2 regions of the Kribbella aluminosa genome follow, and region 1 is predicted to be linked to the other one. Evidence: riboswitches for the same ligand, from Rfam matches in the RefSeq annotation. Region 1 holds a riboswitch; the other holds the start of a gene.
What was found. Region 1 has a riboswitch for ZMP and ZTP ahead of JOF29_RS21190 (glycine hydroxymethyltransferase). Riboswitches for the same ligand answer to the same signal wherever they lie in the genome.
Positions count from the first base shown of each region.

Region 2: linked by a shared signal. The riboswitch ahead of JOF29_RS10870 (5-aminoimidazole-4-carboxamide ribonucleotide transformylase) and the one ahead of JOF29_RS21190 (glycine hydroxymethyltransferase) in region 1 are both predicted to bind ZMP and ZTP.

Region 1 is NZ_JAGINT010000001.1:4,403,931-4,410,179, reverse strand. It holds gene JOF29_RS21205 (hypothetical protein) at 1-985, opposite strand, end outside; gene JOF29_RS21200 (GbsR/MarR family transcriptional regulator) at 982-1,452, opposite strand; gene JOF29_RS21195 (DHA2 family efflux MFS transporter permease subunit) at 1,516-3,069, shown strand; gene JOF29_RS21190 (glycine hydroxymethyltransferase) at 3,118-4,584, opposite strand; ZMP/ZTP riboswitch at 4,613-4,692, opposite strand; gene JOF29_RS21185 (acyl-CoA dehydrogenase family protein) at 4,692-6,249, opposite strand, start outside.
Region 2 is NZ_JAGINT010000001.1:2,235,423-2,243,545, forward strand. It holds gene JOF29_RS10845 (2-hydroxyacid dehydrogenase) at 1-197, shown strand, start outside; gene JOF29_RS10850 (WD40/YVTN/BNR-like repeat-containing protein) at 213-1,307, shown strand; gene JOF29_RS10855 (MoaD/ThiS family protein) at 1,304-1,567, shown strand; gene JOF29_RS10860 (nuclear transport factor 2 family protein) at 1,580-1,951, opposite strand; gene JOF29_RS10865 (phosphotransferase-like protein) at 2,043-2,582, shown strand; gene JOF29_RS10870 (5-aminoimidazole-4-carboxamide ribonucleotide transformylase) at 2,572-3,438, opposite strand; ZMP/ZTP riboswitch at 3,457-3,535, opposite strand; gene JOF29_RS10875 (class I SAM-dependent methyltransferase) at 3,555-4,274, opposite strand; gene JOF29_RS10880 (acetolactate synthase large subunit) at 4,596-6,347, shown strand; gene ilvN (acetolactate synthase small subunit) at 6,348-6,983, shown strand; gene ilvC (ketol-acid reductoisomerase) at 7,011-8,030, shown strand.

The DNA of each region.
Region 1 (6,249 bases):
GGCCGGGTCGTCGGCCCGGGCGCGGCCGCGGAGGGATAGCGGGTGCGGCGGAGGTGTGTGGAGGTGGAAGGGCGTGGGCCATTGCGTTCGCGACCTCGACAGACAATGCCTGCGTCCGGTTCGGCACGGTTTCGCCGCGGGCGGTCGGTGAGCGTAGGTCGTTGGGCTTGGCGAATTCTGCGACGGCAGCGACGACCTCGGGCGTGTATGCGTCCTGATGGTGTGAGGCCGACGCCATGTGGATCGGTGCTGGTGGGTGGATCGCTTCGTGGAGTTCGGTGCGGAGGAACTTGAGGAGTTCCTTTGCTCGCAGCGCCCGGCTGCGACGGAGCACCTGGTGTTCGAGGGCGAGCGTGGCCTTGTCCCGCCAGCTGACGTCGAAGCTGATCCGCCCGAGCCGGAAGCCGGGGTTCGTCTCGCCGCCGGGGTAGCCGCGCGCATTTCCGTGGGTGAAGAACTCGCTGTAGAAGGCACCGTCGTCCTCGTGCTTCAGCACGTTCCAGGCCCGGAACTCGTCCGTCGGCAGCTCGCCGCGGACCCACGCCTCGTCCATCAGCGCGTGCGAGGCGGTGTTCAGCGGCCGATGGCCGACATAGTGGTACTGCGGACGCTCACCACGCCGGCGCCGGTCGTACTCCGCCATCATCTGCGGCCACTCGTCCGCCGAGATCGCCCGCGCCAGCCGGGACGCGAACGACGTACGCGCCCGCAGCTCGGCCCGCGAGGTCACCGGATGATCGGTCCGCCCGGTCATCGTCTCGAGCTTGTCCATCACGAACGTCCCGCCGTGCGGGCCGACCCGTTCCCAGCGGGTTCTCTGCAGCGAGGGCCTGCCGCCCGTGACGGCGTTCAGCCCACGCAGCGCGGCGATCCCGGCGCGGTACAGCGGAACCCGCCGTCGCATGATCCGCGTCTCCCAGGCGACGCGGTAGTCGCTGTCGAGCCACGCCGTACCGACCAGACGACCGGCCTCGCGGCGATTCACTGATGCCGCTCCGCGCGCCAGTTCTTGATCATCTGGTCCATGTCGGCGTGGATGAAGGCGAAGAAGTCGGCGGCCTCGCTGAGGCGGCGGGCGACGGGGGAGCCGGCCGGAAACAGGCCGGCGCCGGCGCGGCTGGTGGACTCCCATTCGCTGAGCGCGAGGTTGCGGCGTTCCAGGATGGCGGCGAAGACGTCCTCCCGGATCCGGTAGTGGTCCTTGCGGGACCCGGGCAGCCGCTCGCGGGAGATGAACGAGACCTGCAGCAGCTGCCGGACCGCGCCGGACACGGCCGGCTGGCTGATCTTCAACGCCTCGGCGAGCTCGGCCGCGGTCATCGCCCCGTCCGGGCTGACCAGCATCGCGCCCATCACCCGAGCCGACATCGTCGGTACGCCGCTGTTCGCCAGCACGCCCGCGAATCGCTCGACGAACTGGCTGACTGCCTCCCGGCCCGGTTCCTCCGCCACTGTTGAAGCGTACAGTAATCGGATTTATCGCAAGTATCACAAACTTCTGATAACTTGAATTTCATGACTCCCGACGCCACCACCGCAGCACCGGCGCTGACCGGCACCCGCCGCTTCGGCGTACTCGTCGCGCTGTGTCTCGCCGTCCTCGTGCTCGGCCTGGACACCACCGTGCTCAACGTCGCGTTGCCGACCCTCGCCAAGGACCTCGACGCGTCCACCGGCCAGCTGCAGTGGATGGCGAACAGCTACAATCTGGTGCTCGCCGCGCTGCTGCTGCCGGCCGGTCTGCTCGGCGACCGCTACGGGCGGAGCAGGATCATCGCGATCGCGCTCGCCCTGTTCGGGCTCGCCTCGCTGGCCTGTGCGCTCTCGGACTCGGCCGGTCAGCTGATCGCCGCCCGGGCGTTCCTCGGGATCGGTGCCGCGATGATCGTCCCGGTCGCGCTCTCGCTGATCACCGTCCTGTTCCGCACCGAGGAGGAGCGGAAGAAGGCGATCGGCTTCTTCGTCGTTGCCAACAGCATCGGCATGCCGCTCGGCCCGATCGTCGGCGGCCTGCTGCTCGACCACGCCGGGTGGCAGTGGATCTTCCTGATGAATGTCCCGATCGCGTTCCTCGCCGCGCTCGCCGTCACGCTGCTGGTGCCGGAGACCCGGAGCTCGCGGCGTCCCGCGATCGACTGGCTCGGCATCGTGCTGTCCAGCGCGGGACTCGCGACCCTGGTGTACGGCGTGACGAAGGCGGGCGAGACGTCCTGGGCCGACGCGGTCACGATCGTGTTCCTCGGGCTGGCCGTCGTACTGATCGGCGGATTCTTGCTCTGGCAGCGCCGGAACCCGGAGCCGCTGATCGAGCTGAGGCTGTTCCGCGAGCGGGTGTTCACCGGCGGCGCCGTACTGCTGACCGTCTCGGTGTTCGCGATCTTCGGGCTGCTGTTCACGATGCCGCAGTACTTCCAGGGCATCAACGGCTCCGACGCGTTGCACACCGGGCTGAAGCTGCTGCCGTTCATCGGCGGGATGACGGCCGGCGCGAAGCTGGCCGCGCCGGTGGAGTCGCGGATCGGCACCCGGCTGGTCGTGATGACCGGGTTCGTGGTGATGGCTGGCGGATTCGTGCTCGGCGCGTTCACCGGCCGCGGCACCGGGTACGGGTACACGGCGATCTGGTTCGTGGTGGTCGGCTTCGGGCTCGGGTGCTCGATGCCGCAGGCAATGAACGCGGCGCTCGGTGTGCTCGACCCGGAGCGGGCCGGCACCGGATCGGGGCTGCTGCAGGCGTTCCGTCAGGTCGGCGGGACGGTCGGTGTCGCCGTACTCGGGACCGTGCTGAACTCGGTGTACCGGCACAACGTGGACACGACCGGTCTGCCTACGCAGGTGGCGGACGCGGCGCAGCGGAGTCTTGCAGGTGGTCTCGCGGTGGCGGCGAAGACGGGATCGGCGGAGCTGGCGAGCAGTGTGCGGGAGGCGTTCCTCACCAGCCTCAACACCACGATGTGGGTTTCCGGCGGCATCGCCGTCGCCGGCGCGATCCTCGCCGCGACGCTGATGCCGAAGCGGGCCGCGAAGGCCTCCCCGGATGCGCTGACGGGCGTCCAGCAGGACGCCTGACGACAAGCAACAGCGCCCGCTCCGAGGGGAGCGGGCGCTGTCGATGGGTCAGGTGAGCTCGAGGCCCGGGTACAGCGGGTGCTTGTCGAGGATCTCGGCGGCGGCGGCGCGGGTCTTGTCGGCGACGCCGTCGGCCAGCACGTACTTCGCCTTGGACGGAGCGCCGGCGGAGGTGGTCGTCGGCGTCGTCGCGGACAGTACGTCGACGATCAGCTCCGCGACCCGGTCGAACTCGTCGGCGCCGAACCCGCGGGTGGTGAGGGCCGGCGTACCGATCCGGACACCGGAGGTGTACCAGGCGCCGTTCGGGTCCCGCGGTACGGCGTTCCGGTTGGTGACGATGCCCGCGTCGAGCAGCGCCGACTCGGCCTGCCGGCCGGTGATGCCGTACGCCGACACGTCGAGCAGGGCGAGGTGGTTCTCGGTTCCGTCCGTGACGAGCTTGACGCCGCGCTTCATCAGGCCCTCGGCGAGCGTGACGGCGTTGTCCGCGACGGCCTGCGCGTACTGCTGGAACGACGGCTGCCGCGCCTCGGCGAGCGCGACCGCCTTCGCGGCCATCGTCTGGCTGAGCGGACCGCCGAGCACCATCGGGCAGCCGCGGTCGACGGACTCGGCGTACTCCGGCTGGCAGAGCACCATGCCGCCGCGCGGGCCGCGCAGCGACTTGTGCGTGGTCGTGGTGGTGACGTGCGCGTGCGGCACCGGGTCGAAGTCGCCGGTGAACACCTTGCCCGCGACCAGGCCGGCGAAGTGCGCCATGTCGACCATCAGCGTCGCGCCGACCTCGTCGGCGATCTCGCGCATCTTGGCGAAGTCCACCTTGCGCGGATACGCCGAGTAGCCGGCGATCAGGATCAGCGGCTTGAACTCGCGCGCGGCCCGGGCGACCTCGTCGTAGTCGAGCAGGCCGGTCTCCGGGTTCGTCCCGTAGGAGTGCTGGTTGAACATCTTGCCGGAGATGTTCGGCCGGAAACCGTGCGTCAGGTGGCCGCCGGCGTCCAGCGACATGCCGAGCATCTTCTGGTCGCCGAGCGCCTTGCGGAGCTTGGTCCAGTCCTCGTCGGACAGGTCGTTGACGTGCTTCGCGCCCGCCTCGGCCAGCGCCGGGGACTCGATCCGCTGGGCCAGGATCGCCCAGAACGCGACCAGGTTCGCGTCGATGCCGGAGTGCGGCTGGACGTACGCGTGCGGGGCGCCGAACAGGGCCTCCGCGTGGTCGGCGGCGGTCCGCTCGACGGTGTCGACGTTCTGGCAGCCGGCGTAGAAGCGGTGCCCGACGGTGCCCTCGGCGTACTTGTCCGACAGCCAGTTGCCCATCGTGAGCAGCGTGGCGGGGGAGGCGTAGTTCTCGCTGGCGATCAGCTTCAGCGAGGACCGCTGGTCGGCCAGCTCGGACCGGATCGCGCCGGCGATGGTCGGCTCGACCGCGGCGATCACCTGCAGCGCGTTGTTGTACGCGGCCGACGCGGCGGCGGCGTCGAAGGGTGCGGCGGTGTCGGAGGATTCAGGCATCGTTGTCTCTCCTGCGGTTGCAGTGGGTCGAAGGCACCCAGGCGCACGGTGCCGACGGTTTTCGCTCCCCGGTGGTTCTCCACCTCAGCGCGCCAGTCGCGACCCGCTCACCCTATCGTGCGTTCGACGATCTCCTGGAACGGTGTCGTCCGCGACTGTGTCTTCTGTGGAAGGGTCCCGAACACACCGCCCCAGTCGTTCGCCAGCCGGGACGCGACGAAGGCGTCCGCGACTGCCGGTGTCGAGTGCCGGATCAGCAGTGACGCCTGCAGGCACAACGCCATCCGCGCGGCCAGTCGACGTGCTCCGGCTTCGGCGTCAGCGACATCAGCAAGCGCTTGCAGTACGTCGTGCACGGCGGCGTCGAGCCGATCGTCGGCCCCTTGGACCGCGCCAACCTCGAGCAGCCAGGCCTCGAGCGACTCGGGCCGCCTCAGCGCGCGCAGTACGTCGAGCGCGTTGACGTTGCCGGACCCTTCCCAGATCGAGTTCAGCGGCGACTCCCGGTAGAGCAGTGGCAGCCCGGACTCCTCGACGTACCCGTTGCCGCCGAGGCACTCGAGCGCCTCCGCGACCATGAACGGCGTCCGCTTACACACCCAGAACTTCGCGAGCGGCAGCCCGATCCGGCGGAAGGCTGCCTCCTTCGGGTCCGAGGAATCCACCGCGGCGGCCAGTCGCATCCCCAGCGCGGTCGCCGCCTCGCTTTCGAGGGCGAGGTCGGCGAGCACGTTCTGCATCGCGGGCTTGTCGGCGAGCAGACCGCCGAACGCCGAGCGGTGCCGGGTGTGCCAGATCGCCTCGACCAGCGCCCGCCGTTGGAGTGCCGCGGAGCCGAGGACGCAGTCCAACCGGGTCGCCGCGACCATCTCGATGATCGTCCGTACGCCGGCGCCCTCGTCCCCGAGCCGGTACCCGATCGTCCCGTGGAACTCGACCTCGCTGGACGCGTTCGAGCGGTTCCCGAGCTTGTCCTTCAGCCGCTGCAGCGCGAACGGGTTCCGGTTGCCGTCGGCAAGCACTCGCGGTACGACGAAGCAGCTCAAACCGTCCGGGGCCTGCGCCAGTACCAGGAACACGTCCGCCTGCGGCGCCGAGCAGAACCACTTGTGCCCGTTGAGCTGGTACTCACCGTCATCCCCGACGGGGGTCGCGGTCGTCAGGTTCGCCCGGACGTCCGACCCGCCCTGCTTCTCGGTCATCCCCATCCCGGCGAGGGCACCGTTCTTCGCCGCGACCGGCAACCGGCGTACGTCGTACTGCGTCGACGCGAGCTGCGGGATCCACTCCTTCGCGAGCCGCTCGTCCGCCTTGAGCGCCGGAACCGCGGCGTACGTCATCGAGATCGGGCAACCGTGGCCGGGCTCGACCTGCGACCAGACGTAGAAGCCGGCCGCCCGGGTGAGGTGCGGCGACGGTCGGTCGCTGGTCCACGGCGCGGCCTGCAGCCCGAACCCGACGGCCTGCTCCATCAGCCAGTGCCACGACGGATGGAACTCGACCTCGTCGATCCGGTTCCCGTACCGGTCATGGGTCTGCAGCACCGGCGGGTGCTGGTTCGCCGGGAGGGCGTGCCCGCGGGCCTCCTCGGAGCCGGCCAGCTCGCCGATCCGGGTCAGCCCTGGGTCGGCTGCCAGATCACCGGTGAGGCCGGCGTACGGGCGC
Region 2 (8,123 bases), 2.2 Mb from region 1:
CGCTGGACGTCACGGACCCCGAGCCGTTGCCCGCCGGACATCCGCTGTGGTCTGCTCCGAACGTACTGATCAATCCGCACCGCGGTGGCGCCTCGACGGCGTTCGCGCCGCGGGTCGCCCGACTCGTGCGGGCACAGCTGGAGCGCTACGCGTCCGGGGAGCCGTTGATCAATGTGGTGGCAGGTCCGCCACGCTGAAAGAGAGGGACGACGATGTCCGAGGCCGTACTGCTGATCGGGACCAAGAAAGGGCTCTGGATCGGCCGCAGTGACGCCGCTCGCCAGGAGTGGCGCCTGGACGGGCCGGTGCCGGAGTTCGAGATGCAGGGCGTGTACGCCGTGGGCATCGACACCCGCGGCGACCGGGCCCGGCTGTTTGTCGGCGGCACCAGTGAGCACTGGGGGCCGGCCGTGTTCCACTCGGACGACCTCGGCAAGACCTGGGCGGAGCCGCCGGAGGGTTCGATCGGCTTCCCGAAGGACGCCGACGCGGCACTGGAGCGGGTGTGGCAGATCCAGCCGGCCCCGGCCGACCAGCCAGGCGTGGTGTACGCCGGTTCGCAGCCGTCCGCGCTCTGGAAGTCGATTGACGGGGGAGTGACGTTCGAGCTGGTCAGAGGGCTCTGGGACCACCCGCACCGCAAGGAGTGGGGCGCCGGGTTCGGCGGCCAGGCGGTGCACACGGTGCTGCCGCACGCCACCGATCCGCAGCAGCTCAGCGTGGCGATGTCGACCGGCGGTGTCTACCAGACCCGTGACGGTGGCCGGTCCTGGTCGCCGGCGAACCACGGGATCAAGGCGTACTTCATGCCGGACCCGGACCCGGAGTTCGGGCAGTGCGTGCACAAGCTGGCGGCGCACCCCGACGTACCGGAGCGGATGTTCGCGCAGAACCACCACGGCGTGTACCGGTCGGACGACGGCGGGGCGATCTGGAAGTCGATCGCGGACGGGCTGCCGTCGGACTTCGGGTTCCCGATCGTCGTGCACCCGCACGAGCCGGCGACGGTGTACGTGTTCCCGCTGGTCGCGGACGGCAACCGGATCCCGACCGAGGCGAAGTGCCGGGTCTACCGGTCCCGCGACGCCGGGTCCACCTGGGAGCCGCCGACCGCCGGCCTGCCCGATGTGTCGTACGTGCCGGTGCTCCGGGACGCGATGACCACCGACACCGCCGACCCCGCCGGTGTGTACGTCGGCACCCGGGACGGCTGCGTCTACGCGAGCGCCGACTCCGGCGACAGCTGGGTCGAGGTCGCCAGCCACCTGCCCGACATCCTCACGGTCCGCGCAGCGGTGCTCGAATGATCGCTGTCCGGCTGCCGACGGTGCTCCGCCCGTTCGCGGGCGGAGCGGAACGCGTGCAGGTCGAGGCCACCACGGTGGCGGAGGCCTTCGCCGCACTCGACGCACCGCTCCGTCGGCGCCTCACCGACGAGCAGGGCGCCGTACGTCGGCATGTCAACGTCTACCTGCGGGACGACAACATCCGCGACCTCGCCGGCGTCGAAACCCCACTCACCGAAGGCGACGAACTTCTCGTTCTCCCCAGCGTTGCCGGCGGCTGACCCAGAAAGAAGCTAGTCGCGCCAGGCGCCGGTCCAGTCGTACAGCGGTGCGGTGGTGGCGTACTCACGCAGGTACACGATCCGATCCCCTTCCAGCCGGGCGACGGTCGAGCCGTCGAACGTCGCGGGCTCGCCCTTCCAGGTACAGCTGAACGTCCACTCAGCGACCAGCGTTACTCCGGCCCTCGCCGCGGATGTGATCTCCCACCCGTCCACCGCCCCACCGGCGCCGAACCACGCCTCCATCCACTGCTCTACCCGCGCCTTGCCGCGGTAGACCGGGCCGTAGCACTCGATGACCACGCAGTCATCCGTCAGAGTGTTCAGCACGGCCTGGGGGTCGTGTCCCCGCCAGCCCTCGATGTACGCCCGCAATTGATCCACCGCCGCAGCCTAGGCTGCGGCGGTGGTGGCTGAGGCCGTTCGGAAATAAAAGACTGCAGTTTGCCGCCGTGTTTGATTACCGTCTGGCGGCATGAGCAACGTACTTCTGCTGACCGGTCCGTCCGGCTCGGGCAAGACGACGGTGGCCGGGCTGGTCGCCACCGACGCGGCCAGGCCGACGGTGCAGGTGACGACCGACGAGTTCTTCCGCGCGATCCGGACCGGCTTCGTCCCGCCGTACCTGCCGGAATCGCAGCGGCAGAACGCCGTGGTGGTGGACGCGATCGTCGCAGCGGTCGCGGTGTTCGCCGACGGTGGGTACGACGTCGTGGTGGACGGCATCATCGGACCGTGGTTCCTGCCCGCGTACCGGGCTGCCGCCGCCGAGGGACAGTGGCGGATGTCGTACGTCGTCCTGCGGCCGGATCTCGCGACGACGCTGGAGCGCGGGCTGGCGCGCGGCGGAGTCGAGCTGACCGACGCCGACGCACTCACCGGGCTGCACGCGGCCTTCGCGGACCTCGCCGAACTCGAACGGCACGCGATCGACACCTCCGGGCTCGACGCGGCCGAGACGGCCGCCGAGGTCCGCAAGGCTGTTGCTGAGGGCACCTACCTGCTCAGTGTCTGAAGAGTCGCAGCCCCGTGGCCGACCAGGTGATTCCGAGCGCGGCGCAGGCGGCGGCGATCTCGTCGGAGCGGATCGAGCCGCCGGGCTCGACGATGTGGGTGACGCCGTACCGGTGGGCGACTTCGACGTTGTCGGCGAACGGAAGCGCACCGTCCGAGACCATCGTCACCCCGGTGAGGGGTTCAGCCGACCAGAGCGCCGCCTTCTCGCCGGCCAGGCGCGTGCAGTCGACGCGCGACTGCTGCCCGGCGCCGACGCCGATCGTCATCCCGTCCTTCACGAGCACAACGGTGTTCGACTGCGTGTAGCGCGCGACGATCATCCCGAGCACCGCGTCGTCCGGCAGATCGTGGGGGAGTGGCGCGGCGTCCCGCTCCTGCGTCAGCCGTACGCCGTACACCTCGCGGACCTCGTCGGCCGGCGGCTCGTACGACGGGTCCATCCCGAGCACCAGATACGTCCCGCGCTTCTTCGCCGCCAGGATCTCCAGTACGCCGTCGTCGTACCCGGGCGCGATGATCCCGTCCGACACCACCCGCTTCAGTACCGCGGCCAGCTCCAGGTCCACCGGCCGCGACACCGCCACGAAGTCGCCGTACGACGACTTCGGATCCGCGTCCCGCGCCCGCAGGTACGCCTCCGCCGCCGTCCGGCCGAGCGCGGCACCCGCGGGTGAGACGTGCTTGTACGACGCTGCGGCCGGTACGCCGAACCGCTCCGCGGCCTCCCGGACCAGCTGCCAACCGGTCAGCGCGTCCAGGATGTTGATGTACGACGGCGCACCGGCGAGCACCGTGAACGGCGCGTTGCCGAGCGTGGCCGCCTGATGAGGATTCATGCCGTACCGCAGACGCATCGGGACCTCCGAGTTGCTCGAAGGCGCCCAGGCGGACGACGCCTTTGCTCGGAAGCTCCCTGGTGGTGATCCACCCTCGCCAGTCGCGGTATGGCCAGCTTAGGGCGTGTCTGGCCCTACTTCGTCGCCCGCACCACGAGCAGCCGTGACTTCGCGGCCAGCGGTTCGCCGTGCCAGCCGCCGTCGACGACCACGTCGGAGAAGCCCGCCGCGCGCAGGTCGGCGGTGATCTCCTCGACCGACCGGAAGTACAGGACGTTCCGGTAGACCGCGTCGTGCCCGTCCTCGAACACGTTGTGCGCGTCGAACACCACCCGCCGGTCCGCGATCTCGATCAGCTCGAGCCACTCCTTCAGGTGCCCGGCCACGGTGTCACGTTCGCCGTACGTCGCCTCGCTCGTCCACTGCTCCCACGCCCGTACGGCGGGGTTCCGCGACTCGAACGCGAACACGCCGCCGGGCCGCAGCGCGGCGGCCACCGCGGCGACCGTGTCCGCGTGCTCCGCGACGTGCATCATCGTGTTGCCGCTGCTGACGACGAGATCCACATCGCCCGTCGGCTGTACGACGCGGTGGTCGCCGTCGATCCAGGTGACCGCGTCGGCGCCGGGCTGCCGGCGCGCGTACCCGAGCATCGTGGGGCTGGGGTCGATACCGATCACCTCCCGCCCGGACGCGACGAGCGACCGCGTGAGCAGGCCGGTACCGCAGCCGAAGTCCAGGACCTTCGCAGTGCGCTCGGCCAAGGCGCGGTAGTACTCGTGGTCCTCACCGGCCGGGTTGTCCAGGTCGTAGAGCTGTACCAGTTGTTCGTCGCCGTACGGGTCGCCAGTCACCCTGAAAGACTAGGTGGTGCGAGGGCCCTGCTTGTAAGACGGTCGTCTCAGAAATTGAGACGCTGGGTGGCTGAACTTGACCAGGTCGGCAGGTTTCGGCGAATAATGCCTACATGCGATCGATTCTCCTCGTACTTGTGCGGCGCGCCGACTGACGCGACCACCGAGTCGACGCGCCCCTTTCAGCCAACCCGGCGGAAGGGGTTTTTTGTTGCCTGTACGACTATCCGAGACCCGGAGTCGCCAAGGTGACGGCCACAAGCGAGGATGGATCGGTCGCGAAAAGTACAACCATCGTGACAGGACTGAGGGAAGGCACTCATGAGTGAGCAGCTGACCGGGGCACAGGCTCTGATCCGCGCACTGGAACATGCCGGAGTGGACACCGTCTTCGGCATCCCGGGTGGCGCGATCCTCCCGGCGTACGACCCGATGCTCGACTCGACCCAGATCCGCCACATCCTGGTACGTCACGAGCAGGGCGCCGGTCACGCCGCCCAGGGGTACGCCGCGGCGTCCGGCAAGGTCGGCGTCTGCATGGCGACCTCCGGACCGGGCGCGACCAACCTGGTGACGCCGATCGCCGACGCCTACATGGACTCGGTGCCGCTGGTGGCGATCACCGGTCAGGTGGCGGGCGCCGCGATCGGTACGGACGCCTTCCAGGAGGCGGACATCCGCGGCATCACGATGCCGATCACCAAGCACAACTTCCTGGTGACCGACCCGAACGACATCGCGACCACGATCGCCGAGGCGTTCCACATCGCCTCCACCGGCCGGCCCGGTCCGGTGCTGGTGGACGTCACGAAGGACGCGATGCAGAAAACCGGCGTCGACTTCCAGTGGCCGACCGAGCTCGCGCTGCCCGGCTACCGGCCGGTGACCCGCCCGCACCCGAAGCAGGTGCGTGAGGCGGCCCGCCTGATCGTCGCCGCCGAGAAGCCGGTGCTGTACGTCGGCGGCGGTGTCATCCGCGCGCAGGCCAGCGCCGAGCTGAAGGAACTGGCCGAGCTGCTCGGCATTCCGGTCGTCACCACGCTGATGGCCCGCGGCGCGCTGCCCGACACCCACGCGCTGCACTTCGGGATGCCCGGCATGCACGGCTCGGTGTCCGCGGTCGGCGCCCTGCAGCGGTCCGACCTGCTGATCACGCTCGGCGCCCGCTTCGACGACCGGGTGACCGGCAAGCTGGACTCGTTCGCCCCGGACGCGAAGGTCATCCACGCCGACATCGACCCGGCCGAGATCGGCAAGAACCGGGCCGCCGACGTCCCGATCGTGGGCGACTGCAAGGAGGTCATCACCGACCTGCTCGCCGCGCTCCGGACCGAGATCGCGACCGCCGGCCGGACCCCGTCGTACGACGCCTGGCGCCACCAGCTGGAGGACGTCCGCTCCCGCTACCCGGTCGGGTACGACGAGCCGGAGGACGGCACGCTGTCGCCGCAGCACGTGATCCAGCGGATCGGCCAGATCGCCGGCCCGGACACGATCTACACCGCGGGCGTCGGTCAGCACCAGATGTGGTCCGCGCACTTCCTGCCGTTCGAGAAGCCCGGCCACTGGCTGAACTCCGGCGGCCTCGGCACCATGGGGTACGCCGTACCGGCCGCGATGGGCGCGAAGGTCGCCCGCCCGGACAAGACCGTCTGGGCGATCGACGGCGACGGCTGCTTCCAGATGACCAATCAGGAGCTGGTCACCTGCGCGCTGGAGGGCATCCCGATCAAGGTCGCCGTGATCAACAACCAGTCGCTGGGCATGGTCCGGCAGTGGCAGACGCTGTTCTACGACAAGCGCTACTCGAACACCGACCTGCACTCGACCCGGATCCCGGACTTCGCCAAGCTGGCCGAGGCGATGGGCGGCGTCGGGCTGCGCTGCTCGGACAAGGACTCGCTGGACGCCACCATCGAGAAGGCGATGGCGGTCACCGACGCACCGGTCGTCGTCGACTTCGTCGTGCACCGGGACGCGATGGTGTGGCCGATGGTCGCCGCCGGCGTCAGCAACGACGAGATCCAGATCGCCCGCGACATGGCGCCGACATGGGATGGGGAGGAGCTGTAGATGTCCAAACACACGCTGAGCATCCTGGTCGAGAACAAGCACAGTGTGCTGGCCCGGGTGGCCGCGCTGATCTCCCGCCGCGGGTTCAACATCGACTCGCTCGCGGTCGGTCCGACCGAGCACCCCGAGGTGTCCCGGATGACGATCGCGGTGACCGTCGACGAACAGCCTCTCGAGCAGATCACCAAGCAGCTGAACAAGCTGGTGAACGTGATCAAGATCGTCGAGCTCGAGCCCACGCAGACGGTTCAGCGGGAACTGCTGCTGGTCAAGGTCAAGGCGGACACGCTGACCCGCGGACAGGTGCTGGAGACCGTCCAGCTGTTCCGTGCGAAGGTGGTGGACGTGGCACCGGACGCGATCACGATCGAGGCGACCGGTAATCCCGAGAAGCTCGAAGCCATGCTCCGGGTGCTGGAACCCTTCGGCGTCCGCGAGCTGGTGCAGTCCGGCATGGTGGCGATCGGCCGTGGCAGTCGCTCGATCTCCGACCGCACGCTGCGGCCGGTCCCGGTGCCGCCGCCGCACGTCCAGTCCGGACCACCGAACCTCCAGGCGCGACCCGCCGAACGTCCGCACCCGGTACCGGCGCCGCCGCCGGGCCGTAGCGCCGCCGCCGTACCGAATCAACACTAAGGAGAAGTGCCCGAAGTGGCTGCTGAAATGTTCTACGACGACAACGCCGACCTGTCGGTGATCCAGGGCCGGCACGTGGCCGTGCTCGGCTACGGCTCCCAGGGCCACGCCCACGCGCTCTCGCTGCGCGACTCCGGCGTCGACGTCCGGGTCGGGCTGCCGGAAGGTTCCAAGAGCCGGGCCAAGGCCGAGGCCCAGGGCCTGCGGGTCGTCACCCCGGCCGAGGCCTGCGAGGAGGCCGACGTGATCGTCGTCCTCGCTCCGGACCCGGCGCAGCGCAAGCTCTACAAGGAGGCCATCGAGCCGAACCTGGTCGACGGCGACGCGCTGGTCTTCGGGCACGGCTTCAACATCCGGTTCGGCTACATCAAGCCACCAGCCGGTGTGGATGTCTTCATGGTCGCCCCGAAGGGCCCGGGTCACCTGGTCCGTCGTGAGTACACCGAGGGTCGCGGCGTACCGGTGCTGGTGGCCGTCGAGCAGGACGCCACCGGCAAGGCGTGGGACCTGGCGCTCTCGTACGCGAAGGGCATCGGCGGTCTGCGGGCCGGCGGTATCAAGACCACCTTCACCGAGGAGACCGAGACCGACCTGTTCGGTGAGCAGGCCGTCCTCTGCGGTGGCGTCTCCGCGCTGATCACGGCCGGGTACGAGACCCTGACCGAGGCCGGCTACCAGCCCGAGGTCGCGTACTTCGAGTGCCTGCACGAGCTCAAGCTGATCGTCGACCTGATCTACGAAGGCGGCATCGCCAAGCAGCGCTGGTCGGTCTCCGACACCGCCGAGTACGGCGACTACGTGTCCGGCCCGCGGATCATCGACGCGTCGGTGAAGGCCCGGATGAAGGAGGTCCTCGGCGACATCACCGACGGCACCTTCGCGGCCCGCTTCATCGCCGACCAGGACGCCGGCGCGCCGGAGTTCGCCGAGTTCCGCAAGAAGAGCCAGGAGCACCCGATCGAGGCCGTCGGCAAGGAACTGCGCGGGCTGATGGCCTGGGTCAAGTCCCACGACGACGACTACGTCGAGGGCTCTGCCGCCCGCTGACAGCACCCGTGAAGGGCCCGGACCATCCAGGTGGATGGCCCGGGCCTTCTCGTTTGCGACAATGTGTGACGGTTCCGGTCCGGTCCGGTGAGA